DNA from 4 places in the Kitasatospora sp. NPDC048540 genome. Region 2 is predicted to be linked to each of the others. Evidence: riboswitches for the same ligand, from Rfam matches in the RefSeq annotation. Region 2 holds a riboswitch; each other region holds the start of a gene.
The links. Region 2 has a riboswitch for cobalamin ahead of AB0D08_RS13405 (ribonucleoside-diphosphate reductase subunit alpha). Riboswitches for the same ligand answer to the same signal wherever they lie in the genome.
Positions count from the first base shown of each region.

Region 1: it holds a riboswitch for cobalamin, as region 2 does, so the genes downstream of both, metE (5-methyltetrahydropteroyltriglutamate--homocysteine S-methyltransferase) here and AB0D08_RS13405 (ribonucleoside-diphosphate reductase subunit alpha) in region 2, are expected to answer to the same signal.
Region 3: it holds a riboswitch for cobalamin, as region 2 does, so the genes downstream of both, AB0D08_RS35390 (prenyltransferase/squalene oxidase repeat-containing protein) here and AB0D08_RS13405 (ribonucleoside-diphosphate reductase subunit alpha) in region 2, are expected to answer to the same signal.
Region 4: it holds a riboswitch for cobalamin, as region 2 does, so the genes downstream of both, AB0D08_RS35025 (cobalamin biosynthesis protein) here and AB0D08_RS13405 (ribonucleoside-diphosphate reductase subunit alpha) in region 2, are expected to answer to the same signal.

Region 1 covers NZ_JBEZIR010000164.1:6,945-14,183, reverse strand. The annotation lists gene AB0D08_RS36710 (NAD-dependent epimerase/dehydratase family protein) at 1-85, opposite strand, end outside; gene metE (5-methyltetrahydropteroyltriglutamate--homocysteine S-methyltransferase) at 204-2,519, opposite strand; cobalamin riboswitch at 2,701-2,853, opposite strand; gene AB0D08_RS36700 (hypothetical protein) at 2,930-3,145, shown strand; gene AB0D08_RS36695 (S-(hydroxymethyl)mycothiol dehydrogenase) at 3,215-4,300, opposite strand; gene AB0D08_RS36690 (aromatic ring-hydroxylating dioxygenase subunit alpha) at 4,354-5,472, opposite strand; gene AB0D08_RS36685 (FAD-dependent oxidoreductase) at 5,527-7,239, opposite strand, start outside.
Region 2 covers NZ_JBEZIR010000026.1:61,037-68,275, forward strand. The annotation lists gene AB0D08_RS13390 (tetratricopeptide repeat domain-containing protein) at 1-3, shown strand, start outside; gene def (peptide deformylase) at 101-739, shown strand; gene AB0D08_RS13400 (ribonucleotide-diphosphate reductase subunit beta) at 803-1,798, opposite strand; gene AB0D08_RS13405 (ribonucleoside-diphosphate reductase subunit alpha) at 1,819-4,158, opposite strand; cobalamin riboswitch at 4,418-4,554, opposite strand; gene AB0D08_RS13410 (GNAT family N-acetyltransferase) at 4,631-5,137, opposite strand; gene AB0D08_RS13415 (helix-turn-helix domain-containing protein) at 5,522-6,499, shown strand; gene AB0D08_RS13420 (histidine phosphatase family protein) at 6,526-7,239, opposite strand, start outside.
Region 3 covers NZ_JBEZIR010000147.1:5,060-12,298, forward strand. The annotation lists gene AB0D08_RS35360 (hypothetical protein) at 1-19, opposite strand, end outside; gene AB0D08_RS35365 (hypothetical protein) at 100-510, opposite strand; gene AB0D08_RS35370 (hypothetical protein) at 759-1,298, shown strand; gene AB0D08_RS35375 (hypothetical protein) at 1,372-1,725, opposite strand; gene AB0D08_RS35380 (adenosylcobinamide amidohydrolase) at 1,991-2,716, shown strand; gene AB0D08_RS35385 (hypothetical protein) at 2,704-4,107, opposite strand; cobalamin riboswitch at 4,235-4,307, opposite strand; cobalamin riboswitch at 4,390-4,532, shown strand; gene AB0D08_RS35390 (prenyltransferase/squalene oxidase repeat-containing protein) at 4,641-7,239, shown strand, end outside.
Region 4 covers NZ_JBEZIR010000143.1:4,316-11,554, reverse strand. The annotation lists gene cobO (cob(I)yrinic acid a,c-diamide adenosyltransferase) at 1-322, opposite strand, end outside; gene AB0D08_RS35035 (putative cobaltochelatase) at 327-2,420, opposite strand; gene AB0D08_RS35030 (cobyric acid synthase) at 2,490-4,016, opposite strand; gene AB0D08_RS35025 (cobalamin biosynthesis protein) at 4,332-5,279, opposite strand; cobalamin riboswitch at 5,371-5,533, opposite strand; gene AB0D08_RS35020 (helix-turn-helix transcriptional regulator) at 5,832-6,521, shown strand; gene AB0D08_RS35015 (alpha/beta hydrolase) at 6,649-7,239, shown strand, end outside.

The DNA of each region.
Region 1 (7,239 bases), on a different contig from region 2:
GGGTCACCTCGACCCCCTGCCGCAGCGCGTCGTCAACGATCGCCCGGCCCACGAACGAGGTGCCGCCAAGTACGAGAAGTCGCATGGCGGTCGACAGTAACGGTGTCCGCCCGCCGCCTCCACCGGGATTCGGGAGCCCGGTACGGCTTCCGGGGCGGGCGCGGAACACCTTCCGCGCCCGCCCCGGCGGTCCCCGCCGGCCGTCAGCCGGCGAGTTCCTCCCGCAGCTTGCGGGCGGCGCCGACCAGGCTGTCCAGCGAGGCCCGGGTCTCGGTCCAACCGCGGGTCTTCAGGCCGCAGTCGGGGTTGACCCACAGCCGCTCGGCGGGGATCGCGGCGAGCCCGGCCCGCAGCAGCTCGAGGGCCTCGTCGGTGCCGGGCACCCGCGGGGAGTGGATGTCCCAGACGCCGGGCCCGACCTCGCGCGGGTAGCCGGCCCGGGCCAGCTCTCCGGCGACCTCCATGTGCGAACGGGTGGCCTCGAGCGAGATCACGTCCGCGTCGAGCTCGTCGATCGCGGTCATGATCGCGCCGAACTCGGCGTAGCACATGTGGGTGTGGATCTGGGTGTCGGCCCGCACCCCGGAAGTGGCCAGGCGGAACGACCCGGTGGCCCAGTCGAGGTAGGCCGGGCGGTCCGCGGCGCGCAGCGGCAGTGTCTCGCGCAGGGCGGGCTCGTCGACCTGAACGACGGCCGCCCCCGCGGCCTCCAGGTCGTTCACCTCGTCGCGCAGGGCGAGGGCGACCTGGCGGGCGGTGTCGGCGAGCGGCTGGTCGTCGCGGACGAAGGACCAGGCGAGCATGGTGACCGGGCCGGTGAGCATGCCCTTGACCGGACGGTCGGTGAGGCTCTGCGCGTAGCGGAACCAGTCGACCGTCATGGGGTGCGGGCGGGAGATGTCTCCGGCCAGCACCGGCGGCCGCACGTACCGGGTGCCGTAGGACTGCACCCAGCCCTGCCGGGTGGCGAGGTAGCCGGTGAGCTGTTCGGCGAAGTACTGGACCATGTCGTTGCGCTCGGGCTCGCCGTGCACCAGGACGTCCAGGCCGGCCTGCTCCTGGAAGGCGATCACCTCGCGGACCTCGGCCTCCATCCGCTCCCGGTAGGCGCCGGCGTCGATCCGGCCGGCCGTCAGGTCGGCTCGGGCGCGGCGCAGTTCGGAGGTCTGCGGGAAGGAGCCGATGGTGGTGGTCGGCAGCAGCGGCAGTCCGAGCCGGGCGCGCTGGGCCGCGGTGCGCTCCGGGTACGCCTGGGCGCGGCGGGCGTCCTCGGCGGTGGTGGCGGCGGCGCGGGCGCGGACCGCCGGGTCACGGGTGATCGGGGAGGTGGCGCGGGAGGCGAGGTCGGCCCGGTTCGCGGCCAGGTCGGCGGTGATCGCGCCGGTGCCCTCGCGCAGGCCGCGGGCCAGCAGCGCGACCTCCTGCGCCTTCTGCTCGGCGAAGGCGAGCCAGCGCAGGATCTGCGGGTCGATGTCGCGCTCGGCGTCGGCGTCCAGCGGGACGTGCAGCAGCGAGCAGGACGTGGCGACGTCGACGGTGCCGGCGAGGCCGAGCAGGGTGGCCAGGGTGGCGAGTGACTTCTCCAGGTCGTTGATCCAGACGTTGCGGCCGTCCACCACGCCCGCGACCAGGCGCTTGCCGGGCAGTCCGCCGACCGCGGCGAGGTCGTCCAGGTTGCCGGCGGCCGGTCCGGTGAAGTCCAGTGCCAGGCCTTCGACCGGGGCCTTGGCCAGCACCGGCAGGGCCTCGCCGAGGCGGTCGAAGTAGCTGGCGACCAGCAGCTTCGGCCGGTCGGTGCGGGCTCCGAGCTCGCGGTAGGCGCGGGCGGCGGCGTTCAGTTCGGCCGGGGTGCGGTCCTGCACCAGCGCGGGCTCGTCCAGTTGCACCCACTCGGCGCCGGCGGCGCGCAGGTCGGCCAGCAGCTCGGCGTAGACGGGCAGCAGCCGGTCGAGCAGGGTGATCGGCAGGAAGTCGGCGGCGACGCCCGGGGCGGGCTTGGCGAGCAGCAGGTAGGTCACCGGGCCGACCAGCACCGGGCGGGCCTCGTGGCCGGCGGCGAGCGCCTCGCCCAGCTCCGCGACGGCCTTGGCGGAGTCGGCGGTGAAGGCGGTGTCGGGCCCGAGTTCGGGCACCAGGTAGTGGTAGTTGGTGTCGAACCACTTGGTCATCTCCAGGGGCGCGACGTCCTGGGTGCCGCGCGCCATGGCGAAGTAGCCGTCCAGCGGGTCGGCGTCGACCGCCGCGCGGTGGCGGGCCGGGATCGCGCCGACGGCGAGGGTGGTGTCCAGCACGTGGTCGTAGAGCGAGAAGTCGCCGGTGGGGACCTCCCGTACGCCCGCGTCGGCGAGCTGCTCCCAGTTCGCCCGGCGCAGGCCGGCCGCGGTGTCCCGGAGGGCGTCGGCGGTGACGGTGCCCTTCCAGTAGCCCTCGACGGCCTTCTTGAGTTCCCGGTCCCGGCCCTGGCGGGGGTAGCCGTACACGGTGGCGCGGGTGGCCGCGGCTGCGGACTTCGCTGTCAAGGGACTCTCCTTCGCGAGTCTGTGTCCTCAGGTACCCGGGGACGGGACGGGAGCGCGAAGGGATGACGAACAGGGCGGCGGCCCGCGCGTGCGCGTGCCTGCTCCGCCTGTTGTGGTCGCCGACCCGCCCTCGAGGTCACCGGGTGGCCGCCCGCGGATCGATCGCGGGCGGGCAGCGGGCAGGTCTTCGGACTCGCGGGCACACCCACCCTGTGAAGGGCGGGCACCTACTGGCCGTCGCTTCCCAGACCCTCCCGGGCCCAGTGCGTATGACGGCGGTCGTTCCCACTCACCGCTGCGGGGCAGTCCCGGATTCCCACCGGGTTCCCTCTTACGACACCCCGCCTGGCGGACGGGGCGAACCAGCTGCACCGGTCAGCCTATGCCCACTCCCCCGGCCCGGGGCCCGAATGTCACCCGATCGCCCACATGGTGAGACTCCGCACCCGCTCACCCTCGGCCGGCGGTTCCTCCTGGCCGGCGGTCTCGGGAACGTCGACGCCGGCGAGGACGTCCGCAACCTGCCCAGGGCCGAGGCCGGCCGTCTCGGGCACCCGCTGGTGGTGACCTCACGGCCCGCGCTGGTGGCGGCGCTCGCCGCGCAGCCACCGATCGCGCCGGCCTGACCGGCGTTCACGCCGTCGGCCACTGGGCGCCGGCCGGCGGGCCTCACCCCGGGCGGGGCGCCGTGCTCGTCAGAAGACCACCACCGAGCGCAGCACATCGCCGTTGTGCATGCGGGCGAAGGCGGCCTCGACGTCGGTCGGCGGGATGGTCTCGGTGACGAAGGCATCGAGGTCCAGGCGCCCCTGGAGGTAGAGGTCGATCAGCATGGGGAAGTCCCGCGAGGGCAGGCAGTCGCCGTACCAGGAGGACTTGAGCGCGCCGCCCCGGCCGAAGACGTCCAGCAGCGGCAGTTCCAGGGTCATCTCGCTGGTGGGCACGCCGACCAGGACGACGGTGCCGGCGAGGTCGCGCGCGTGGAAGGCCTGCCGGTAGGTCTCCGGGCGGCCGACGGCCTCGATGACGACGTCGGCGCCGCTGCCGCCGGTGAGCTCGCGGATGGCTGCCACGGCGTCGCGCTCACGGGAGTTGACGGTGTGGGTGGCGCCGAGCCTGCGCGCGGTGGTGAGCTTGCGGTCGTCGAGGTCGACGGCGATGATCCGGGCGGCCCCTGCCAGCCGGGAGCCCATGACGGCGGCGTGGCCGACTCCGCCGCAGCCGATGACGGCGACGCTGTCCCCCCGGGAGACCCCGCCGGTGTTGACGGCGGCGCCGAGGCCGGCCATGACGCCGCAGCCGAGCAGTCCGGCGGCGAGGGGCGAGGCGGCGGGGTCGACCTTGGTGCACTGGCCCGCCGCGACGAGTGTCTTCTCAGCGAAGGCGCCGATGCCGAGCGCCGGCGTGAGTTCGGTGCCGTCCGCCAGGGTCATCCGCTGCCCGGCGTTGCGGGTGTCGAAGCAGTACCAGGGGCGGCCGCGCCTGCAGGAGCGGCACTGTCCGCACACCGCACGCCAGTTCAGGATGACGAAGTCGCCGGGCGCGACCTCGGTCACCCCCTCGCCCACGGACTCCACGGTCCCGGCGGCCTCGTGGCCCAGCAGGAAGGGGAACTCGTCGCTGATCCCGCCGTCCCGGTAGTGCAGGTCGGTGTGGCAGACGCCGCAGGCCTCGACCTTGACCACCGCCTCACCGGGGCCCGGGTCGGGCACGGTCACCGTCTCGATCCTGACCGCCTCGCCCCTGCCTGCGGCGACGACACCTCTGACCTGCTGAGCCATGGAGCACAACCTTCTGCCGGGTGGAGGGGACGGTGGGGACACGCGTGGTGCTGTCACCCGCGGAGCCGGTCGGTGACCCAGGTGTGGAACGCGCCGATGTGGTGCTCGCTCGGCACCAGCACACCGCCGGTCCGGTAGGCGCGCGAGTCCATGGCGGGCTGGCAGCGCTCGCAGGCGTCGAAGTCCTGGACGTTGACGCGGTGGAACAGCTCCACCGAGCGGGACGTGTCGCGGCCGGCCTCGACCACGTCCCTGACGAAGAGCCAGTCGCACTCCACCACGGTGTGGTCGGCGGCGAGCGGGAACATCCGGTGCACGATGACGTGGTCGGGCACCAGGTTGATGAACACCTGCGGCTTGACCGTGATCGCGTAGTACTTGCGGTCCTGGTCCGCGGAGACGGTCGGGATCCGGTCCATGCCCGCACTTCCGTCGACGGTGAAGCCCTCGGCGTCCTCGGCGAACTCGGCGCCGTGGCCGACGTAGTACTGCGCCGCGTAGCCGCCGGCGAACTCCGGTAGCACCTCGGTCAGTTCGGGGTGGATGGTGGCGCAGTGGTAGCACTCCATGAAGTTCTCGACGATCAGCTTCCAGTTGGCCTTCACCTCGTAGCGGATCCGGCGGCCGACGGCGAGCCCCTCGGCCTGGTAGCGCTCGACCGCCTCGGGAGTGCCCAGGCGCTCGGTCGCCGCGCCGATCACGTCTGCCTCGAAGGACGGCGGCTCGTCGGCAAGGCACACCCACACGTAGCCGAGCCACTCGCGCACGTGCACCGGGACCAGGCCGTAGGTGGTGCGGTCGACGTCCGGCATGCTGGTGAGGTTGGGTGCGGCGACGAGCCGGCCGTCCAGGCCGTAGGTCCAGGCGTGGTAGGGGCATCGGAAGCTGCGCCTGACCTCGCCCTCCTCCTCGGTGCACAGCCGCGCGCCGCGGTGGCGGCAGATGTTGAGGAACGCCTTGACGCTCTCGTCCCGGGACCGGGTGATCAGCACGCTCTCCCGGCCGACCTGCACGGTCCGGAAGCTGCCGGGCTTGTCCAGGTCGCTGGCGCGTACGGCGCAGTACCACATCCGCTCGAAGATCTTCTCCTGTTCCAGCGCGAAGATCTGCGGGTCGGTGTAGGAGGAGCCCGGGAGAGTGGGGATCAGGCTCGGCGGGAGCTCGGTGGTCACAGCGGCAGGCCTTTCGTCAGGGGAACGCACGACCGGAGCGGGCGCCGCGCCGGGTCAGCGGCGGATGCGGGTCATCTTCGGGTCGAACAGCGGCTCCTCGGTGACGGTGGCGGGCAGCCGCCGGCCGAAGTACTCCACCTCCACCCTCCGGCCGGGAGCTGCGGCGGCGCGCGGGAGCCAGGCGTAGGCGATGGAGGCGCCGACGCTGTACCCGTATGCGGCGCTGGTGACGTATCCCGCGGGAGCGCCGTCCACGTACACCGGTTCCCGGCCCATGACGACGGCGTGTGGATCGTCCAACAGGAGGCACGCGAGCCTGCGCGGAGCCGTCTCCTCGGTCATCCCCAGCAGCGCGTCGCGGCCGAGGAAGTCCCCCTTGTCCATGCGCACGGCGAAGCCGAGCCCGGCCTCGTAGGGATTGTGCTCGGCGGTCAGGTCGGTGCCCCAGGAGCGGTAGCCCTTCTCCAGGCGCAGGCTGTTGAAGGCGCTGCGTCCGGCGGCGACGACGCCGAGCGGCTGACCGGCCTCCCACAGGGTGTCCCAGAGCTTCTGCCCGTTGTCGGCCGTGGTGTACAGCTCCCAGCCGAGTTCGCCGACGTAGGACAGCCGCATCGCGGTGACCGGGACGCAGCCCAGGTACGTCTGCTTCGCCTTGAAGTAGCCGAAGCCCCCGTGCGAGAAGTCCGCGTCGGTGAGCGGCTGGACCAGGTCGCGGGCGAGCGGGCCCCACAGGCCGATGCAGCAGGTGCCGGCGGTGATGTCGCGGATCTGGACCGAACCGTCCGGCGGGAGGTGGCGGGTGAGCCAGTCGAGGTCGAGGTTGCCGTTGGCGCCGATCTGCCAGCGTTCCCCGAGACCGTGGCCCCGGCCGAGCCGGGCCACCGTGAGGTCGCTGCGCACGCCGCCGGTCTCGTCCAGCAGCAGGGTGTAGGTGACGGAGCCGACCGGTCGCTCGAGCTGATTGGTCGTGAGGCGCTGCAGGAACGCCTGCGCGCCGGGGCCGGTGACCTCCAGGCGTTTGAGCGCCGTCATGTCGTACATCGCGACGCGCTCGCGGGTGGCCAGGGCCTCGGCACCCGCGATCGGGGACCAGTAGCGGGAGGCCCAGGCGCCGCGCCCGGGGATGCCGGCGACCTCGGGCAGATCCCGGTTGGCCGCGTACCAGTGCGGCCGCTCCCAGCCGGAGGCCTCCAGGAAGAAGGCGCCCAGCTCCCGCTGACGCGCGTGGAAGGGGCCGACCCGCAGCGGGCGCGGCTCCGCCATCGGCTGCAGCGGGTGGATGATGTCGTACACCTCGGCGAAGTTCTGGCAGCTGCGCCGGTGCACGTAGGCGGGGGCGAGCTGCCCCGGCTCGAAGCGGTTGAGATCGCACTCGTGCAGATCGGTGCGCGGGGTGCCCTCGACCAGCCACTGCGCCATCGCCTTCGCCACACCCGCGGAGTGGGTGACCCACACCGCCTCGGCGACCCAGAAGCCGCGCAGCTCGGGCGCCTCTCCCAGGAGGGGGAAGCCGTCGGTGGTGAACGAGAAGATGCCGTTGAAGCCCTCGTCCACCTCGGTCCGGGCGAGCGCGGGCAGCAGTTCCTGCGAGTCGGCCCAGGGCTGCTCGAAGTCCGTCCCGGTGAACGGCAGCACCGAGGGCATCAGGGGCCCACCGGGGGCGGACACCTCCCCGAGGTCGACGGGCATCGGGCGGTGGGCGTAGGAGCCGATGCCGATGCGGTCGCCGTGCTCGCGGTAGTAGAGGTCGCGGTCCTGGTGGCGCAG
Region 2 (7,239 bases):
TGAGGCTCCGTGCGGGCTTCGCGGAGTAAGGACCGGCCGGGATCGGGGGGCCGTACCCTTGAGCGGTACATCCGGTAGATCCACGAAAGCGGAAGCGACCATGGCGGACCAGCACGACCACGAGCACGACCACGAGCACGGCCACGACCACGACGAGCCCGCGGCCCAGCAGGTGATCGGGGAGGTGCCCGACCTCTCCAAGGGCACCGCCCGGCCGATCACCGTGGTCGGCAACCCCGTCCTGCACCGCGAGTGCCAGGACGTCACCTCGTTCGACGCCGAACTCTCCGCGCTGATCGACGACATGTTCGTCTCGATGGAGGCGGCCCAGGGCGTCGGCCTGGCGGCCAACCAGATCGGCGTGGACCTCAAGGTCTTCGTCTACGACTGCCCGGACGACGAGGGCGTGCGCCACATCGGCCACGTGATCAACCCGGTGCTGGAGGAGCTCCCGGCCGGCCGCCGGGTCCTCGACGACTCGCCCGAGGGCTGCCTGTCGGTGCCCACCGCCTACATGGACCTGGCCCGCCCGGACTACGCGGCGGTCACCGGCCAGGACAAGGACGGCAACCCGATCCGGGTCGAGGGCACCGGCTTCTTCGCCCGCTGCCTGCAGCACGAGACCGACCACCTGTACGGGTACCTGTACATCGACCGGCTCTCCAAGCGCGATCGCAAGGACGCCCTGAAGCAGATGGCGGAGGGCACCGCCCGCTACGCCACCGTGCCGAACGCCTGACGGACCGGCAACGCGCAAGGGCCGGCCCGGGGATGACCCCGGGCCGGCCCTCGCGCGTGCTGGCTAGAAGTCGTCGTCGAAGGCGACCGAGCCCTCGACCGCGACCTGGTACGCCGAGACCCGGCGCTCGAAGAAGTTGGTCAGCTCCTGCACGTTCTGCAGCTCCATGAACCCGAACGGGTTGCTGGAGCCGTAGCGAACCGGCATGCCGAGGCGGGCGAGCCGCTGGTCGGCGACGGCCTGCAGGTACTCGCGCATGGACTCGGTGTTCATCCCGGGCAGGCCCTCGCCGCAGAGGTCGCGGGCGAACTGGAGCTCGGCCTCGACGGCCTCCTCCAGCATCTCGGTGACCTGCTTGGCCATCTCGTCGTCGAAGAGGTCGGGCTCCTCCTCGCGGACCGTGTCCACCACCGAGAAGGCGAAGTCCATGTGCATGGACTCGTCCCGGAACACCCAGTTGGTGCCGGTGGCCAGGCCGTGCAGCAGGCCGCGGCTGCGGAACCAGTACACGTAGGCGAAGGCGCCGTAGAAGAACAGGCCCTCGACGCAGGCCGCGAAGCAGATCAGGTTCAGCAGGAACGCGCGGCGGTCGTCCTTGGACTGCAGCGAGTCCAGGTGGTCGACGGCGTTCATGTACTTGAAGCAGAACTGCGCCTTCTGGTGGATGGAGGGGATGTTCTCCACCGCGTCGAAGGCCGCCGCCCGGTCCTCGGGATCGGGCAGGTAGGTGTCGAGCAGCGTCAGGTAGAACTGGACGTGCACGGCCTCCTCGAACAGCTGCCGGGACAGGTAGAGCCGGGCCTCGGGGGAGTTGATGTGCTTGTAGAGGCTCAGCACCACGTTGTTGGCGACGATCGAGTCACCGGTGGCGAAGAAGGCGACCAGCCGGCCGATCATGTGCCGCTCGCCCTCGCTCAGCTTGGCGAGGTCGGCGACGTCGGAGTGCAGGTCCACCTCCTCCACGGTCCAGGTGTTCTTGATCGCGTCCCGGTACCGGTCGTAGAACGACGGGTAGCGCATCGGACGCAGGGTCAGCTCGAACCCGGGGTCGAGCAGCATCTTCTCGCGATCGGCGGAACTCACTGGCAGGCCTCGCAGGACTCGGGGTTCTCCAGGGAGCAGGCGAGGGCCGCCGCCTCCTCCGGGGTCAGGGTCGGGGTGGGCACCGGCACCGGGGCGGCGGTGCGGGCGGCGCCGGACGCGGCCTGGGCGATCCGGGTGGCCGGGCGCGAACGCAGGTAGTAGGTGGTCTTCAGACCGACCTTCCACGCGTAGGCGTACATCGAGGAGAGCTTGCCGATGGTCGGCGCCGCCATGAAGAGGTTCAGCGACTGGCTCTGGTCGATGTACGGCTGCCGGGCGGCGGCCAGGTCGATCAGGGCGCGCTGCGGCAGCTCCCAGGCGGTGCGGTACAGCGAGCGCACCTCGGCGGGCAGCCAGCCCAGGTCCTGGACCGAGCCGTTGGACTCGCGCAGCGAGTCGCGGGTCTGCTGGTCCCAGACGCCGAGCTCCTTGAGCTCACGCACCAGGTACGGGTTGACCTGGAGGAACTCGCCGGACAGCGTCTCGCGCTTGAACAGGTTGGAGACCTGCGGCTCGATGCACTCGTACACGCCGGCGATCGAGGCGATGGTGGCGGTCGGCGCGATGGCCAGCAGCAGCGAGTTGCGCAGGCCGGTGGTGGCGATCTTCGCGCGCAGCGCGTCCCAGCGCTCGGTCCACTGCGGGGCGGTGTCGAAGTGGTCGATGTGCAGCTGGCCGCGGGCGGCGCGGGTCTCGCCGTACGCGCTGTGCTGCCCGAACTCCTCGGCCAGCTCGCTGGAGCGCTCGTAGGCGGTCAGCATGATGCGCTCGGCGATCAGCGTCGACAGCTGCTTGGCCTCGGCCGAGTCGAAGTCGATCCGCAGCTTGAAGAAGACGTCCTGCAGGCCCATCACGCCCAGGCCCACCGGGCGCCAGCGCGAGTTGGAGTTCCCGGCCTCGGGGGTCGGGTAGAAGTTGATGTCGATGACCCGGTCGAGGAAGGTCACGGCGGTGCGCACGGTGGCGTCCAGCCGGTCCCAGTCCATCGCGCCCGTGAGGTCGGCGACGGTGGCGCCGTCGGCCACGTGGGCACCGAGGTTGACCGAGCCCAGGTTGCAGACCGCGGTCTCGGAGTCGTCGGTGACCTCCAGGATCTCGGTGCACAGGTTGGAGGAGTGCACCGTGCGGCCGGGCAGCGCGGTCTGGTTGGCGGCGCGGTTGGAGGCGTCCTTGAAGGTCATCCAGCCGTTGCCGGTCTGCGCCAGGGTGCGCATCATCCGGGCGTACAGGGTCTGCGCGGGGATGGTGCGCACGGCCTTGCCGGCCTGCTCGGCCTTCAGGTACGCCTCGTCGAAGTCGGCGCCCCACAGGTCGACCAGCTCGGGCACGTCGGCCGGGGAGAACAGCGACCAGTCGGCGTTGGCGTTCACCCGGCGCATGAACTCGTCCGGGATCCAGTGCGCCAGGTTCAGGTTGTGGGTCCGGCGGGCCTCCTCGCCGGTGTTGTCGCGGAGCTCCAGGAACTCCTCGATGTCGGCGTGCCAGGTCTCCAGGTAGACACAGGCGGCGCCCTTGCGCCGGCCGCCCTGGTTGACCGCGGCGACCGAGGAGTCCAGGGTGCGCAGGAACGGCACGATGCCGTTGGACTTGCCGTTGGTGCCCCGGATCAGGCTGCCGCGCGAGCGGATCCGGCTGTAGGACAGGCCGATGCCGCCGGCGTGCTTGGACAGCCGGGCGATCTGCGCGTAGCGCGAGTAGATCGAGTCCAGGTTGTCCAGCGGCGAGTCCAGCAGGTAGCAGCTGGACATCTGCGGGTGCTTGGTGCCGGAGTTGAACAGGGTCGGCGAGGACGGCAGGTAGGAGAGCGCGCTCATCAGCGCGTACAGCTCCGCGACCTCGCGCACCGCCTGCTCGCCGTCGCCCACGGCGAGGCCCGCCGCCACCCGGAGCAGGAAGTGCTGCGGGGTCTCGATCACCTTGCGGGTGATCGGGTGGCGCAGCAGGTAGCGGGACTGCACGGTGCGCAGGCCGAAGTACTCGAAGCGGTCGTCGCCGCGCTCGTCGATCAGGGCGTCGAAGGCGTCCGCGTGCTTGGCCACGAAGTCCGCGGTGGTGTCGCCGATCAGGCCCTCGGCGTGGCCGACGGCGATCGAGGCGGCGAACGACACGGCGCCCTGGCCGACGGCCTCGTCCGAGATCTCCAGCGCCAGCAGCCGGGCGGCGAGCTTGGAGTACTGCGGGTCCTCGGCGATCATCGACGCGGCGGCCTCCACGGCCAGTCCACGCAGCTCCGCGAAGTCGGAGCCGGCGTGGCGGCCGCGCAGCGCGGCGGCGGCGACGTGGCCGGGGTCCACCTGAGGAAGGTCGGCGCTGCGGTCGGTGAGCAGGCGCAGCAGCGCGGCACCGGGATCAGCGTCGGCGGTGGTGGTGGCACCACCCGGCCGGAGGCTGGGGGAGGAACCCTGGGACGGCAGGGCGACTGAGGCGGCGACGGTCAAGGCGCACTCTCTCCTGTGGCGGCGGCGGACGAGATCGGCCGGACCGTTTCAGGCAGGGCGGAGCGGCACGCCGAATCACCAGGCGTGCGTGGTCCCACCCCGGCCCACCCGCGAGGCCCGGACAAGTACTGCGGTGCTGCAAGGCATCTGCGGGGAAGCCGTGTGGCACGCCGTCGGCAGGTCTCGGACTCGCGGGTCAGGGTGTTGCGAAGCCCGCTCACCGTTGCGGGGCAGTCCCGGACTCCCACCGGGTTCCCCTGCGTCGACAGCGAGAGCGAGCATACATGTTGTGGGCGGGGTCAGGATGCGCCACCAGATGTAGTGCCGCGTGTCGTGGTCGCTCGACTGCGTTGCGCCACGGGGTGAGCCGTCAGAATGTGATCGAATAGACGATCACATCAATGCCGGGGGCCGGCTCCCAGTCCCGCTCGGGGCTCCGCCGGAACCCCAGCCGTTCGTAGACGCGGTGTGCCGCGGTCATCGCCGGACGGGTGGAGAACGCCATCCCGGTCAGCCCCAGCTCCCGGCTGCGGGCCATCGCGGCCCGTACCAGCGCGCTCCCGGCGCCCCGGCCGCGGGCCGCCCGGGCCACCGCCAGCATCCGGATCTCGCCCTCGTGCGGCGCCGCGATGTCGGCCCACGGATTGCCGCCCGGGGCGAAGGTCACACTGCCGAGCACGGCTCCGCCGGCCGGGTCGACGGCGACGAGGAGCTCGGCCTCCTCGGCGCGGCGCCGGGTGTCCCGCAGGAGCTCGGGATAGGGCCCGTCCGGGCGGCTGTAGCCCTCGCCGACGTAGACCTCGACCGAGAGGGCTCCGGCGGCGTCCAGGTCCTCGGGGAGGGCCCGGCGGATGACGAGGTCGGGGGCGGTGTCCATGCCACCAGTCTGCCGGGGCCGCGGTCGGCGGCGGCAGCCAGGGTGGTGGCGAGCCGGGTGGTGAACGGCGGCGCGGCCGGGGGCGGGCTGGTGGTCGCGGCGCCCGCGCCCGCCGCGGCGCCGTGCAGCCGGTCCGGCCCGCCGGGGTCGGCCGGGTAGCCGCCGGGGCGGTGCCAGTTGTCCCGGCCGTGCCGGGAGGTGCGTTCCAGGTCGCGGCCGACCAGCAGGCCGAGCAGGCCGAAGCCCCCGACCGCGGCGGCCAGGGCGAGCACGCCCATCGATGCCGAAGAGTCCATGTCCTCCACTCTCGCGACACCCGGGCGCGGCCACGAGTGGCAGAAAAGACCACTTGCCTCGAAAAGCTGCCACCGGCATCCTGGGACCATGCTGAGCAACGTCGTCACCGTGGTGCTGGAGGAGATCCACCCCTTCGAACTGGGCGTCGCCTGCGAGGTCTTCGGCCTCGACCGCAGCGACGACGGCCTGCCGGTCTACGACTTCGCGCTGGCCTCGGCCCGCCCCGGACCACTGCGCACCCACGCCGGCTTCAGCGTGGACGTCCCCCACGGCGTGGAGCGGATCGCCGGGGCCGACCTGGTGATCGCCGCCGCCACCGGAATCCGGGACGAGTACCCGGCCCCGCTGATCGAGGCCCTGCGGGCCGCCGTGGCGCGCGGCGCCCGGGTGCTGTCGATCTGCAACGGAACCTTCCTGCTCGGCGCGGCCGGCCTGCTCGACGGCCGCCGCTGCACCACCCACTGGCGCCACTCCGACCTGCTCGCCGAACGCTTCCCGCTCACCACCGTCGAGCCCGACGTGCTCTACGTCGACGAGGACCCGGTGATCACCGCGGCCGGCACCGCCTCCGGCATCGACGCCTGCCTGCACCTGGTCCGCAAGCTCCAGGGACCCGAGGTGGCCCGCGGGATCGCCCGCCGGATGGTGGTCGCCCCGCACCGCGAGGGCGGCCAGGCGCAGTTCGTCGCCCGCCCGCTGCCCGCCGAGGACGGCGAGTCACTGGGCGGCCTGCTGGAGTGGCTGCGCCACCACCTGGACCGCGAGCTCACCGTGGAGCAGCTGGCCGCCCGCGCCCACATGTCGCCGCGCACCTTCGCCCGCCGCTTCCAGCAGGAGACCGGCACCACCCCGCACCGCTGGCTGACCGGCCAGCGGGTGCTGCTGGCCCAGCGACTGCTGGAGGCCACCGGCGAGCCGGTGGACGCGGTCGCGGCGCGCTGCGGCTTCGGCAACGCGGCCACCCTGCGCCACCACTTCGGCCGCCGGCTCGGCACCACCCCGCAGGCCTACCGGCGGGCGTTCGGCGGGACGCCGGCGCAGCAGCGGGCCCAGAGCCCGGTCTGACGCTCCGCGTCGGACCGGCCCGCGGCTCAGCCGGCCGGCTGATCGGGAGCCCGGTCCAGGTGGCCGGTGTCGTTCCAGCCGGCCGGCACCAGCCGGCCGTGCTCGGCCCGCCAGCGGCTGGCCGAGCAGTTGCGGACCGGCTCCAGGGCGAGCAGCTGCTGCTCGGTGAGGCGGTCCAGGATGTAGCGCAGCATCAGGACGGTGCAGTCGTGGGCGACCACCAGCACCGGCCGGCCGTCCTCCTCCCGGGCCAGGTCGGCCAGCAGGCTGCGCATCCGCAGTGCCACGTCCAGCCAGCTCTCGCCGCCCGGCGGCCGGTAGTGCAGCTCGCCCATCCGGCGGCGGCGGGCGGCCTCGGCGGGGTGCTCCTTGTCGATGGCGGCCTTGGTGAGCATCTCCAGGATGCCCAGCTCGCGGTCGCGCAGCCGCTCGTCCTGCCGCACCTCGGTGGTGACCGGCACCGCGCCGAGGCCGCCGGCCTGGGCGAGCGCGATCCGGGTGGTCTCGGTGGTGCGCAGGTACGGCGAGCACCAGACGCTGCGCGGCCGGTCGTCCGGCGGCAGCTCGGCCCACCAGCGGCCGAGCGCCCGGGCCTGGGCCTGGCCCCGGATGGACAGCGGGATGTCGGCGTCGCGGCTGGTGATCGGTACGGTCAGCGCGCCGGTCGCGTCGGCGTGCCGGAACTCCACATTGGCGGTCGACTCGCCGTGCCGGGTGGCGATCAGCAGCGAGGGCAGTCT
Region 3 (7,239 bases), on a different contig from region 2:
CCGTCGATCCCTTGAACAAATCCCGTACTCCCCCGTGAACAACTGTGCGTGTGGCCGTCCGGATGCTACGGCACCACCGGGGAGGCCCCGCACTCGATTTCAGCCCGCTGCCCCGGCGGACGGAGCGGGAGACACCATCGTGAGCAGCGCCGTCGTCGCGGTGTAGGCGCAGCCCGCCAGGACGGCCGCTCCCTCGATCCACTCGCCGCCGACAGGCTGCGCCACCGGGTCGAAGAGCGTTCCGACCACCGCGATCTGGACGAGGACCACCCACGCCATCAGCACCCTGACCCTGCGGCGCGGCGCCCGCTCGTAGCGGAACCACAGCCGGACGACGACAAGGCTGAACGTCACCACCAGGAGCCAGAGACCGAGGTACAGCCCGTCCGCGGCGCACGAGGGCTGCCCATCCTCCCGAGCCTGGTCGCAGTCGAGAGCGGCGAAGGACGCGAACCCCACCTGCACGAACGCGGCGGCGAGGACCTCGAGTGCCAGGACTGCCGCTGCCACGGGCGGTCTGAAGAGTCTCACGCCCACATGGCTATCACGTCGCGCCGTCGGGGTCCGCGGCGGGATCGACGGGTGGGGCTCTGCGGTGGGCGGGTGGTGGGGCTGGTCCCACCACCGTTCGGGCGGAGAGCAGGACCGTCCGGGGGCGGTGAGCGGGCAGCGGTGAGCGGACGGCAGTGAGCAGGCTCCGGGCACGGGGCTAGCATGTGGCCCGACCGGAACGAAGATCGGACAAGGCGGCGACCCGGATGCACGACAGCGGCGACGACTCCGCCGGCAGCAGCACGGGCAGCACGGGCATGACCCGGCGCCGGAAGACCCTCCTCGGGGCGGCGGCCGGGCTGTGCGTGCTGGGGCTGGCCGGTGGCGGTGGGCTGCTGCTGCGGGCCACGGTCGAGCCCGTCCGGACGGGGGCCGGGACCGGGCCCTCGCCCGGCGCCGCGGTGCCTTCGACGAGCCCGGCCCCGACCGAGCTGCCGCCCTCTCAGGCGCCGTCGTCCCCGCCCTCCCCCGAGAGCGCGCAGGCTGCCGCGACGGCGCCGACGGCGGAGCGCACGACGGCCGACCCGGCCGCCACCTCGCGTACGACGCCGCCCGCCCGCACCGGCGCGCCCACCGCCCGGCCGTCCACCGGTGCGCCCCGGACCACCGCCCCGCCGCCCCGGCCGGCCCTCACCCTTCCGGTCCCGCCGACCTCCTGTCCCCCGGGGCAGATACCTTCCTGGGACGGCTGCCACCCGCTGCCGCCGGCCGTCAGCCTGCCCTACCCGACCACGCCGCCCTCCTGAGCCGACCTGGTCGTACGCGAGGCCGGGAGCCTCGCCTGACAGGGGGCGTGGCCACCGCGGCAGGGCGAGCCGGTCAGCAGACGGCGGCTGCCCGGCGGTGGCGCAGCCGGCGGCGCAGTGCGCGGTCGGCGAGCAGGACCGTGACGAGCGCCGCGCCGGTGAAGAGTGCGGTGTTGCCGACCGTGGCCGCCGTGACCAGCCAGGACGCGTCCGTTCCGTCGGGCTGCGTCGTGGCGGCGAACAGTCCGCCGAGTCCTGTCAGCGCCCCGCGCAGGACGTAGACACCGACCAGCGCGGCGACGCCGACCGGCAGCGTCAGGACCACCGCCGCGAGGTGGAACGCCGCGTCCTCGCGGATCCCGCCCAACGCGGCCAGTGTCCCGACCAGGGCGACGTAGCCGCCCGCCGCCCACCTGAACCAGTTCATCCGAAACCCCTCCCCCTTGCTCCGTGAACCCGGGTGGCGAGCCGCCCCCGGGTGGTGATGATCCTCCGTCCGCCCGCCGTCGGACAGAGCGGCCCTCGGTAGTCTCGGGGCCTCGATCCCGGGAGCTGCCGGAGGCTCGGGTGCTCGGCCGCCGGTGGCGCCCGCCGGGTGCCGGGGATCGCCCGAGGTGAAGGCGGACCGTTTCGTGGCACCGACGCAGCAGCAGGCCGGTCTCCGTCCGGCGCGGGCCGGGCACGGCGGGGGCCTGGTGCTCGAACGGTCGTGCCGGGTGGAGGACGGTGCCTGCCGGCACCTGCTGGTGTGGCGGGCCGGGCCGGGCTGGCGGATGGTCAGCAGCGCGGTGCTCGGCGGTGGCCTGGGCGACCGGGAGTGGGTGGTCAACGCCCAGGTCCGGCCGGGGTACGGCCGGATGGATCCGGACCGGCACCTGGCGGAGCTGGCCACCGCCCACGGGCTGACCGGTCCCGGGGCCGGCCTGATGACGGCCGCCCAGGTGGACGCGGTGACCTGGGCCTGCGACGCCGGGGCCATCGCGGTAGTCACCGCGGGGATCGGCGTGCCGAGTTGGGCCGCCGCGCCGGAGCCGGCGGCCGCCCACGGGCCCGGGACCATCAACATCCTGGCGGTCGTCCCGGTGGCGGTGTCCGATGCCGGTCTGGTGAACCTGCTGGCCACCGCCACCGAGGCGAAGGTGCAGGCGCTGCTGGACGCCGGGTACGACTGCTCGGGGACGCCCTCGGACGCGGTGTGCGTCGCGGTACGGCGCGCCCGTCCCGGGGAGAGCGCGGAGCCGTTCGGCGGGCCGCGCTCGCCGTGGGGCGCGCGGGTCGCCCGCGCGGTGCACGCCGCGGTACGCGAGGGCGCGGAGGCCGACCGCGCGCGCCGGGCACGCGGTCCGGTGCCCGACCACGCGTACCCCCGGCCCGGCTGCCGCCGGACCTACGAGCTGGCGGATGCTCAACTGCCGTAGCGCAGCGAGACGGTGTCGCCGATGTTGATGACCGTCGCCCGGGTCGCGGCGGTGGCAGCGGCACCGTCCAGGCTCACCTTCCAGGACGAACCACCGCTGTTGGCGGTTGAGTTGACCGCGGTGACGGTACCGCTGCCGGTGGGCGGGGTGACCGAGGTGACGCAGCCGCTCGGGGTCGCGGTGGCGGCGGCGTCAAGGACGGCGCCCAGCGTGGTGGTGGCGCCGGTCGGGGTGACGGTGACGGCGCAGACCTTCAGTGCGCCGGCGGTGCCGTTGTCGACGATCAGCGCGAGGCGGGCGGCCGTCCCGGCGGTGAAGGCTCCGGTGGCGGCCCAGGTCGGGGTGCCTGCGGTGACCGGCGTGGGCGGGGCGGCGGTGAAACCGGCGCCCGCGACGGCGCGCAGCCCGTCCACGGAGGCGTAGGCGGAGGGCGCGGTGTCGGTGGGCAGGTACTTGAAGCCGCCGCCGGGCTTGAACTGCTGGGCGATCAGGAAGTCGATCGGGGTCTTGCCGCTGCCGCTGGTGAAGTCGGCGCCCTGGGGGTTGATGCCGCAGGCGTTGAGGCCGGAGACGGCCCAGCCGTTGGAGTCGGTGTTGGCGCCGAACATGGAGTTGAAGGCGCCGGAGGGGACGAGTTTGCCCTTGAGGAAGTTCTTGGCGGCGACGATCGCCGCGTCGGTGCCGGGCACGCCGCTGCTGCACAGTGAGGCCATCGCGGCGCCGGTCATGTCGATGTCGCTGCCCTGGGCGAGCGCGGTCGGGTTGCCGGCGGCCTTGCCGTAGTTCCAGCCGCCGTCGTTGTGCTGGTTGGCGCGCACCGCGGTCACGGTGGCGTCGATCAGGGCCTGCGGCACGCGCTGGGCCCCCGCCTGGGTGCGGGCTCCGCCGAGCGCGAGCAGGCCGAAGACGGTGCCGTTGAAGTTGGCGGACGGGCCGTAGTAGCCGGGTTCGGCGCTCTGCCAGTACGCGGCGAGGTCGGCGATCAGGTTGCGGCCCGGGCCGGCCCGGGCCGGGTCGATACCGGCCGCGTAGGCGTTGAGGACGGCGCGTTCGTAGTCGGTGACGACGGGCGAGGCGCTGGGCCAGGAGGCCGCGGCGAGCTGGTTGCGGTAGACGGTGCGGGCGTTCTTGGTGGTGTCGCCGCCGGGGGTGACGTCGACGGCGGCCGTCCCGGCGGCCGCGAGGGCGCTGAACGCCCACTCGTCGGACAGCCCGCCGCCGGTGACGTAGCTGCCGTCCGAGCCCTGCAGCGACTTGAGGTAGGTGACGCCGGTGCTCCTGGAGGTGGCGATCTGGGCCGGGGAGGCGGTGGCGCCGGCCGGGACGGCGGACACCAGCAGGGCGCCGGCCGCCAGGGCGACGACGGTGACGGAGGAGGGGCGGAGGGGCACGGTCGGGCTCCTTGGGTGGGGGCGTCGACCCGCGCCGGTCCGGTGTCCCCGCGGGGGAGCACGACAGCTGGGGCGGCCGCCGCCCGGATCGCGTGGGCTGGCTCTCGCTCGTGGTGCGCGGCCGGGCGGGCATTCGGGCTCGGGGCGTCGATCCGCCCCACACCGCTGCGCGTCAGCCCCGGATTCGCACCGGGTTCCCCCACACGGCCACCGGGGACGCTACCGCACCTCACGGGTGGTCAGGAGGTGGGGAAGGCGACATGACGCCTCGTTGACTCCCCGCTCGGCCGCATGGTCTGATGAACCGGTTTTTTACCCTCGGCAGTCAGGGGAAGCCGGTCCGATTCCGGCGCTGACCCGCAACCGTGGACCCGTCGCCGAGCGGCGGGTGAGCCGGAATGCCTGCGCCGAGGGGCTTGGTCAGCAACACGTGCGTCGTCGCGGACTACGACGCGGTCCGGATCGGCTCCCCTGCCCGGGACCCGGTCGGCTGCGCCGTCGTTACCCCGCCTCGACCGATCAGGGAGTCGCCGGTGAGGGTCAGCAGCACGCGTACGGGGCACAGAGGCCGGGGTCCGGCCTCCCTCCTGCTCGCCACCGCCATCGCGATCACCGCGGGCGGCGCCGTGATGATCGGCCACCCCGACCGTGCCGCCGCCGACCCGATCGAGGAGTGCACGGCCACCACCGGCGCCGTGGTCGCCGTCGACTTCACCCACTGGGGCGGCAGCGTGGTGCGCGGCTGCGACGCCCACCCCACCACCAGCATGAACCTGCTGCACAACGCCGGGTTCACCACCACCGGAACCGAACACGACGGACCCGCCTTCATCTGCCGCCTCGGCAGCGGCACTTTCGGCAACGGCGTCCAGTACCCGACCCCCGCCGAGGAACCCTGCGTCAACACCCCGCAGGCGACGGCGTACTGGTCGTACTGGACCGCCGAGCCCGGCCAGGACACCTGGTCCTACAGCCAGTTCGGCGCCGGCACCCAGAAGCCGAAGCCGGGCGAGGTCGAGGCCTGGGTGTACGGCGGCACCGACGTCGGCGGCAGCAGCGGCGTGCCCGCCTTCACCCCGGACTCGGTCCGGGCGAAGAACGCCGCTAGCCCCTCACCGTCCGACGCCGCATCGGCCTCGGCCTCGGCATCCGCCTCCACTAGCCCGACCGTCGCGCCGCCCGCCACCGGCGACCCCGCGGCCGCGGCAGCCTGGCTCGCCGGGCAGCTCGTCCACGGCGACCACATGGAGAACTGGGCCTTCGAGGGCCCCGACTACCCCCGCACCTCGCTCACGGCCCTCGCCCTCGCCGCGGCCGGCACCCAGGACCCGGCCCTGCGCAAGGTCGTCGCCTTCCTGGAGGCGCACACCGACGCCTTCCTCCTCCCCGACGGCCCGAACGGCAGGCCCGGCTCCCGCGCCGCCGCCCTGCTCGCCCTCGTCGCCGAGAGCACCGGCGGCAACCCCCGCGCGTTCGGCGGCCACGACCTGCTCGCCGCGCTGACCGACCACGTCTGCACCGCGGCCGGCGAGGACGGCAAGTGCACCGCCGCGGGCGACTTCCTCGGCGCCGCCTCGCCCTGGGTGCAGGCCCTCGGCGTGATCGCCCTGCTGCGCGGCGACGTCACCCCGCCCGCCGCCACGCTCGCGCGGTTCGACGCCCTGCGGTGCGCCGACGGCGGCATCGCCGGCGCCATGATCGTGCCCGGCGAGAACTGCGAATCCGACCCGTCCAACACGGCGCTCACCGTACTGGCCCTGCGCAAGGCCGGCAGCGCCGACCCGACCGCGCAGAAGGCCGCCGACCGGCTCGCCGCGAGCCAGCAGGCCGACGGCTCCTACCTCCCGTACGCCGGTGCCCCCGGCGGCGACACCGCCAGCACCGCGGGCGCGGCCCAGGGGCTCAAGGCCACCGGCCGCACCGCCGAGCAGGCCGCCGCCAAGTCCTGGCTCGCCGCCCGCCAGAACAAGGACGGCGGCTTCGGCCCCGACGAGGGGACCACCGACTCGGACCCGGCCGCCACCGAGCAGGCCATCCTCGCCCTCACCGGCACCGACCCGGCGAGCGTCACCCACGACCTCGGCTCCGCCACGCAGCCCCCGAAGCCAGGCAAGGCACCCGACCTGGCCAAGGGCAGCGCCTATCTGACCGCCCCGGCCAACCTGATCGACGGCCACTACTACGAGGCCTTCCCGACCTTCGCCGACTTCGGCCTCACCATCGACGGCGCCTACGCGCTCGCCGCCACCGGGACCGACGACGCCGCCCTGCGCAAGATCGTCGACTTCCTGGACCAGCAGGGCAAGGACGCCAACGACCGCACCGTCAACGACTGGACCGGGGTCGGCACCGAGTTCGCGGGCGGCGGCTCGATCGGCAAGGAGGCGCTGCTCGCCGAGGTGGTCGGCCGCGATCCGCGCGCGTTCGGCGGCCACGACCTGATCGCCGCGCTCGCCCGGGCCGTCTGCGCGCACGCCGACGTCGACAACGGCTGCGCCGCTCCGGGCAACTACCTCTGGGCGACCTCGGTGTTCTCCCAGTCCCTGGGTGTGATGGCCCAGGTGCGGGCCGGGGACGCCGAGCACGCCGCCGCGCCGATCACCTACCTGAAGAGCCTTCAGACCGCCAACGGCTCCTGGCCCAGCCTCATCCCCGCTGCCGGCGACTCCGACGTGGACAGCACCGCGATGGCCGTGATGGCCCTCGCACTCGTCCCGGGCGACGAGGCGGCGCAGGCCGTCGACAAGGGTCTCGCGTGGCTCGCCGCCCAGCAGCAGCCGGACGGCGGCTTCCCCGGCGCGGCCGGCGACTCCACCAACTCGGCCGCCCTCGCCGTCCAGGGCATGACCCTTCGGCAGAGCACCTACGCCGGGCGGATCGCCAAGGCGGTCGAGTTCCTGGCCGGACAGCAGAACGCCGACGGCGGGTTCGACGTCGCCACCGCCGGCCAGCAGGGCTCCGACGTCCGTGCCTCCACCCAGGCGCTCGGCGGCGCCACCGGCATCTCGTTCGGCAACCTGCACCGGGACCTCGGCACCGGAACCGGCACCCCGACCCCGACCGGATCGCCGACCGCCTCGTCCTCCGCCCCCGACTCCCCTACGGGCTCCGCCTCGCCGTCCACCCCGGCGT
Region 4 (7,239 bases), on a different contig from region 2:
CCTCGCTGGACTGCTCCATCTCGGCCGACCGCTGGACCCAGGACCAGCCCTCGCCCATCTTGTGCCAGTCCACCGTGCCGCCCTGGCCGGAGGCGCCGAGCACGCGCAGCGCGTTCTCCTCACCGACCTTCCACTTGGCGGACTTCACGAACTGGAACACCCCGATCGGCCAGCCCTGGTTCCAGGCCCGCAGGGCCATGCCGAAGGCTGCGGTGGACTTGCCCTTGCCGGGACCGGTGTGCACGGCGGTGATCGGCAGGGTGCGGCGCTGGCGGGTGGTCAGGCCGTCGTCGGGGACGGTCTCGGGCTTTCCCTGGGGCATGGGGTCACGCGGCCTTTCGGTGGTGGTGGTCGGCGGAGCGGTGGGCCTGGACCAGGGCGGCGACACCCTCGGCCCGCAGTTCGTCCAAGGTGACGGCGGAGCCGCCCAGCTGGGCGGCGAGGGTGCGCGCCAGGCCGAGCCGGACCGGGCCCGACTCGCAGTCCAGCACCACCGCGGCCGCGCCCTGGGCGGCCAGCAGACCGGCGGCCCGGCCGGCCAGCGCGAGCGCGTCCCGGCCGCCGGTGGCCCGGCCGTCGGTGACCACCACCAGCAGCGGGCGGCGCTGCGGGTCGCGCATCCGCTCCACCCGCAGCACCTCGTGGGCGCGCAGCAGCCCGGCGGCGAGCGGGGTACGGCCGCCGGTCGGCAGCTGCTCCAGCCGGGCCGCGCCGACCTCCACCGAGGAGGTGGGCGGCAGCACCAGGTCGGCGGCCGCACCACGGAAGGTGATCATGCCGATCTTGTCCCGCCGCTGGTAGGCGTCCATCAGCAGGGAGAGCACGGCACCCTTGACGGCGGTCATCCGCTGCCGGGCCGCCATCGACCCGGAGGCGTCCACCACGAACAGCACCAGGTTCGACTCCCGGCCGCGGCGCACCTGCTCCCGGAAGTCGTCCTTGTGCAGCACCAGCGCCCGGGCCGCCCGCCCGCGCGCGGCCTGGTACGGCGCCGCGGCCTGCAAGGTCGCGGCCAGGTGCAGCCGGCTGAGCCGGCCCTGCGGGCGGCGGGCCCGGATGGTGTGCCCGCTGTCGGTCTCGGCGGGGGAGCGGCGCCCCTGGGCGCCGCGGCCGGTCCCCGGCACCTTGAACAGGCGGGTCCGGTACGGCTCGCCGGCGGCCACCGGGGTGGACTCCCGGCCGCCGCCCGCGGGCGCCTGCCGGGGCGGCACCGGGCCGGCCGGCTCCTCCGCGGGCCCGGCGGCGCTGCCGTCCTGCGGCGGGCCCGCGGGCTCGGGCGCCCCGCCGCCGTCCGGACCGCCGCCGTCGGGGCCGTCACCATCGCCGTCACCGCCACCGTCACCGTCCGGGCCGCCGTCCGGCGCCGGGCCCTGCGGGTCCTCGGGCTGTTCGGGCTCCTCGGGCTGTTCGGCGTGGTCCGCCAGGGTGCGGTCCAGCTGCTCCTCGTCCAGTCCGGGCGCGTCGAACGGGTTGCGCCGGCGCCGGTGCGGCAGGGCCAGCTGCGCGGCCTTGCGGACGTCCTCCTCCCGCACCTCGGTCCGCCCGTCCCAGGCGGCCAGCGCGACGGCGGTGCGCGCCATCACGATGTCCGCCCGCAGGCCGTCCACCTCGAAGGCGGCGCAGACCGCGGTGATCTGACGCAGCGCCGCGTCGCCCAGCTCCACCCCGGGCAGCAGTGCGCGGGCGGCGGAGATCCGTCCGGCCAGCTCCCGCTCCTCGTCCGCGAACCGGCCGGCGAAGGCCGCCGGATCGGCGTCGTACGCGAGCCGCCGGCGCACCACCTCGGCCCGCTCGGCCGCGTCCCGGGTGGCGGCGATCTCCACCGTCAGCCCGAACCGGTCCAGCAGCTGCGGACGCAGCTCGCCCTCCTCCGGGTTCATCGTCCCGACCAGCAGGAACCGCGCGGCGTGCCGGACCGACACCCCCTCCCGCTCGACGTACGAGCGGCCCATCGCCGCGGCGTCCAGCAGCAGGTCCACCAGGTGGTCCTGGAGCAGGTTCACCTCGTCGATGTACAGCACCCCGCGGTGCGCCTTGGCCAGCAGCCCGGGCTCGTACGCCTTGACACCTTCGGCCAGTGCCCGCTCCAGGTCCAGCGAACCGACGATCCGGTCCTCCGAGACGCCGACCGGCAGCTCCACCAGGTGCGCCGGGCGCAGCGCGGTGCCCGGCAGGCCGTGCGGAGCGTCCGGGCACTGCGGGTCCACGGCCGCCGGGTCGCAGGCGAACCGGCAGCCGTCCACGGTCGCGATCGACGGCAGCAGCCCGGCCAGGGCCCGCACCATCGTCGACTTGGCGGTGCCCTTCTCGCCGCGCACCAGCACCCCGCCGACCGCCGGGGAGACGGCGTTGAGCAGCAGCCCGAGCCGCAGGTCGGCCATGCCGACGATCGCGGTGAACGGGTATCGGACGTCACTCATCTCTCGTGCCACTCTCCAGACTTGTCACGGTGCCGTGGTTCACGGTGTCGCGGTTCACGGTGTCGCGGTTCACGGCGCACCGGGCGGTACGAAGGGCAGTGCGCCCTCGGCGGGTACCCCGTTCTCGATCAGCTTCCACAGCGCGTCGGTGTCGGCATGCTCCTCGATCAGATCCCCCAGCCGGTCCAGCCGTTCCTCGCGGGCGGCGGCGAACGACGTGTCCGGCGCGGGAACGAACGCCCGCCCCGCCAGCGCCGCCACCTCGCGCAGCAGCGCCCGCCGGAACCCGTCGTTCTCCAGCACCCCGTGCCAGGTGGTGCCCCAGACCGGGCCCACCCGGCAGCCGTCCAGCGCCCGTTCGTGCCCGTCGGTGACGAACGCCTCGCCGCCCTCCACCTCGGCCACCCCGTGGTGGATCTCGTACCCCTCGACCGGCTCCCCGAACGCCACGCCGACCGGCCGGGCCAGCACCTTCTCCGCGCCGAACACCACCCGGGCGGGCAGCAGCCCGAGCGCGGCGACCGTACCGGCCCCGGACTCCACCTCGTCGGTGATCTCCCGGGTCAGCATCTGGAACCCGCCGCACACCCCGAGCACCGGCAGCCCGGCCGCGACCCGGGCCCGGACCGGGGCCTCCAGCCCGCGCTCGCGCAGCCACGCCAGGTCGGCGACGGTCGACCGGGTACCGGGCAGCACCACCAGATCGGCGTCGGCCAGCTCCTCCGGGCGGGTCGCCCAGCGCACCAGCACCCCCGGTTCCTGGGCCAGCGCGTCGAGGTCGGTGAAGTTCGACAGCCGCGGGAAACGCAGCACGGCGACCCGCAGCACGTCCGCCCCGACCGGCCCGACCGCCGCGCCCTGCGCCACCACGGTGGTCAGGTCCAGCGAGTCCTCGGCGTCCAGCCACAGCCCGGACAGCATCGGCAGCGTGCCCAGCACCGGACGGCCGGTCAGCTCGCGCAGCATCGCCAGCCCGGGCTCCAGCAGCCGCGCGTCACCGCGGAACTTGTTGACGAACCAGCCCGCCACGTGCCGCTGGTCCTCGGCCGACAGCAGCGCCAGCGTCCCGTACATCGCGGCGAACACCCCGCCGCGGTCGATGTCCCCGACCACCACGGTCGGCAGGCCGGCGGCGGTGGCCAGCCCCATGTTGGCGATGTCCCGGTCGCGCAGATTGATCTCGGCGGGCGACCCGGCGCCCTCGCACACCACCACCTCGTACCGGCTGCGCAGATCCGCCAGGCACGCCAGTGCCCGTTCCAGCAGGACGGGCTTGCGGTCGCGGTAGTCCAGGGCGCCGACCTCGGCGACGGCCCGGCCGAGCAGGACGACCTGGCTGCGGCCGTTGGCCCCGGGCTTGAGCAGCACCGGGTTCATCGCCGCCTCCGGGTCCACCCGGGCGGCGGCCGCCTGCATCGCCTGTGCCCGGCCGATCTCGGCGCCGTCGGCGGTCACGAACGAGTTCAGCGACATGTTCTGCGCCTTGAACGGAGCCACCCGCACCCCCTGCCGGGCCAGCCACCGGCAGATCCCCGCCGTCACCACACTCTTCCCGGCATCCGACGTCGTACCGGCCACCAGCAGCGCCTTAGCCACGCCCACACCATTCCTCAGTCGTCATCGGGCCCCCGGCCGGCCCTCCGGGCGTGTCTCGGGGGTGCGTCTTTTCAGGGGCGCGGGGAACTGCGCGCTGCGGGAGGTGCGGCGCGGTCACGTCGGTCTTCGTGCCTCGGGGGTGCGTCCTTTCAGGGGCGCGGGGAACTGCGCGCTGCGGGAGGTGCGGCGCGGCGCCTTCCGACTTCGCGCAGTTCCCCGCGCCCCTGGGGGGTGCCCAGCTCTGTGGGGTAGCGCCCCTGGGGGGTGCCCAGCTCTGTGGGGTAGAGCCCCTGGGGGGTGCCCAGCGTGATCGGTTCATCGGGTGCCCCGGGGGTGGCGGCGGGTCAGGGTCCAGGCGGTGCGGGCGAGGACGGTGGTGGCCAGGGCCAGGGTGCCGACGCGGCGGGAGAGGAGGCAGGCCCGTTCGATGTCGTCGGCCGCCACCGGGCGGAGCTCCGCGCCGAGCACCGGCCGGTGCTCGACCCGCGTCCCGTAATGCAGCGTGCCCCCGAGCCGTACGCCGAGGGCGCCCGCGAACGCCGACTCGGCCTGGCCCGCGTTGGGGCTGGGGTGGGCGGAGCCGTCCCGTCGCCAGACCTGCCAGGCGGTCCGCGGGTGCGGCGCCGCGGCGACGGTCAGCAGCGCGGTCAGCCGGGCGCCGGGCCAGCCGGCCACGTCGTCCAGCCGGGCGGAGGCCCAGCCGAAGCGCCGGTGGCGGGCCGAGCGGTGCCCGACCATGGCGTCGAGGGTGTTGACGGCCCGGAAGGCGAGCAGTCCGGGCGTCCCGGCGAGGGCGCCCCAGGTGAGTGCGTTGACCACCGCGTCGGCGGTGTTCTCGGCCACCGACTCGACGACCGCGCGGGCGAGTTGCTGCTCGTCCAGGGCGCTCGGGTCGCGGCCGCACAGGTGCGGCAGCCGTTCCCGGGCCGCCGTCAGGTCGCCTGCCCGGAGGGAGGCGGCGATGGTGCGGGCCTCGCGGGTGAGGGAGGTGCCGCCGAGGACGGTCCAGGTGGCGGCGGCGGCCAGCGCGGTGCGGCCGGCGGCCGAACGCCCCAGCGTGCGTTCGGTGAGGACCGCGCCGGCTGCGACGGTGCCCACGCAGGTGGCGGTGTAGGCGGCGCCGACGGCCCGGTGGTCGCGCCAGACGGCCCGTTCCAGCCGGCCGGCGGCCGAGCCGAACAGGGCGACCGGGTGCCCGCGCCGGGGGTCGCCGTACCGGGCGTCGGCCAGGTAGCCGGCGACGGCGCCCAGCAGCCAGGGCAGGGCGGGGGTCAGTCGGCGCACGGCGTGGCGGGCGTGGCTCGGTCCTGGGCAGCCTGCATGGCTAGGTGTCCTCACTCAGGGTCCGCGCCCTGGATCGACGAACGGTGGTGAGAGTCTCCTGGCTCCCGGCCTGGCGACCGCCCGCCGCTGCGGGGGCGCCGACCGGTGACAGTGGCGGGACCGCGCCGGACTCGCACCGGCTTCCTCTGCTTGCCTCCGTATGGCGCAAGGATCCCATCACGCGCTTCGTCCGGGAGTCAACAAGACCGCCGGAGGGCTTGATCACACGTCATCACCCCAGCTCACCGGGCCCGCGGCCCGGGCTGTGACCCTGGCCCCGGCCGCGACCGGAGGCGGCCGCCGGCCCGCGCTCCCGCGCACCTCTCCTACGGAGCGGGCACCCGCGGCGTCAGCCGTCTCTACCTCCGAGTAGCCGGGCGCCTGCGGGGCGGACGGTTGTCGGTTCGACCAGTCCACTGTGGATCTGTCCAACGGGGGTTCGTGCGTTCAGCGGCTACAGGGGGCGGCGGCCCCGGCCCTAGCTTCGGTCCCATGCGACGAAGACAGCCCGCCCCCACCCCGGTGCCGTTCTCCCCGGCGGCCGCCCGGGCCCACCGCGCCGGTCTCGGTCTGACGCCGGACCAGGTGGCCGAGGGCATGGCCGCCCACGGGGTACGGCTGCTGCCGGCCCATGTGATCGGGTGGGAGAGCGGTGCCGTCCGGCCCTCCGAGGAGGAGTTCATCGCGTTGGCGCGTGCCCTGTGGTGTCCGCCGGCGCAGCTGATGGGCGCCCGCCCGGCGAGCCTGCGGGACTTCCGGGTGGCCCGCGAGCTCGGCCAGGAGCAGGCGGCCCGGCAGATCGGGGTCACCCCGCAGAGCTATGCGAAGGCGGAGCTGACCGGCCGCTGGGCAGGTGACGCGGAGCAGACCAGGGCGCTGGCCCGGGTGCTCGGACTCGGGCTGCGCACCCTGGTGTGGATCACCGGTCACCAGGACGACCTCGACCAGCGGCTGCGGCAGGTGGTGCAGGGCCGGTGGCAGGGCCAGCTGAAGCCGGTGGCCCGCCTGGTGCCGGTGGACCAGGAGGTGCTGGCGCTGGTACTGGCCGAGCTGCAGGGCGAGTACCAGGTGCCGATGCACTGGGGTGCGGCCGCCCCGGCCGCCGAGGAGCAGCCGCGGCAGCTGCCGACGCCGCGGTTCTGGGAACTGCTGTCCCGGCACCGCACCGAACTCCCGATCTGACGGGCGCCGCCCCGGCGGCCCGGCCCGCAGCCCCTCGAACGGCCCCGCCCGGTGGCCCGGGCCGGGGCCGGACGGTGGACTGGGAGCGCATCGATTTCGGTCCGCGATCAGCACACCGGGGAGCACAATGCGCTGGCAAACCGCCGCCGTCGTGGCAGCCGCCGTCGTCGGGACCGGGACCGCGGTCCTGCTGCTCGGCCGCAAGGTCTCCGACCGGGTGCTGAAGCCCGCCGACGGCGGCGGGGGCACCTCGCTGCGGGTGCACGCGCTCGGCCCCGGCCAGGTCACGCTGACCCGCACCACCGCCTCGGTCCGGCCCGGCCGGTACGCCCTGGAGTGGGGGGACGGCGGTCACGCCGTGGTCGGCGACGTGCTGCGCACCGATGTGCAGACCGTCACCCGGCGCCTGGAGCGGGCCGACGGCGGCACCCTCACCGCCGGCACCGAGGTGCGGCTGACGCCCCGGGTCTACGTCGGTGACCCGCTCACCGCGCTGGGCATCGAGTACGTCGACTCCTCCGTGAACGCCGAGATCGGCGAGCTGCCCGCCTGGTACGTCCCCGCGGTCCGCGGGACCTGGGTGGTCCTGGTGCACGGCCCGGGAGCCGACCGCACCCAGGTGCTGCCGGTGCTGCCGCTGCTGCGCTCGCTGCGGGTGCCGACGCTGACCGTCACGTACCGCGGTGACGAGGGCGCGCCGCCCTCGCCGGACGGGCTC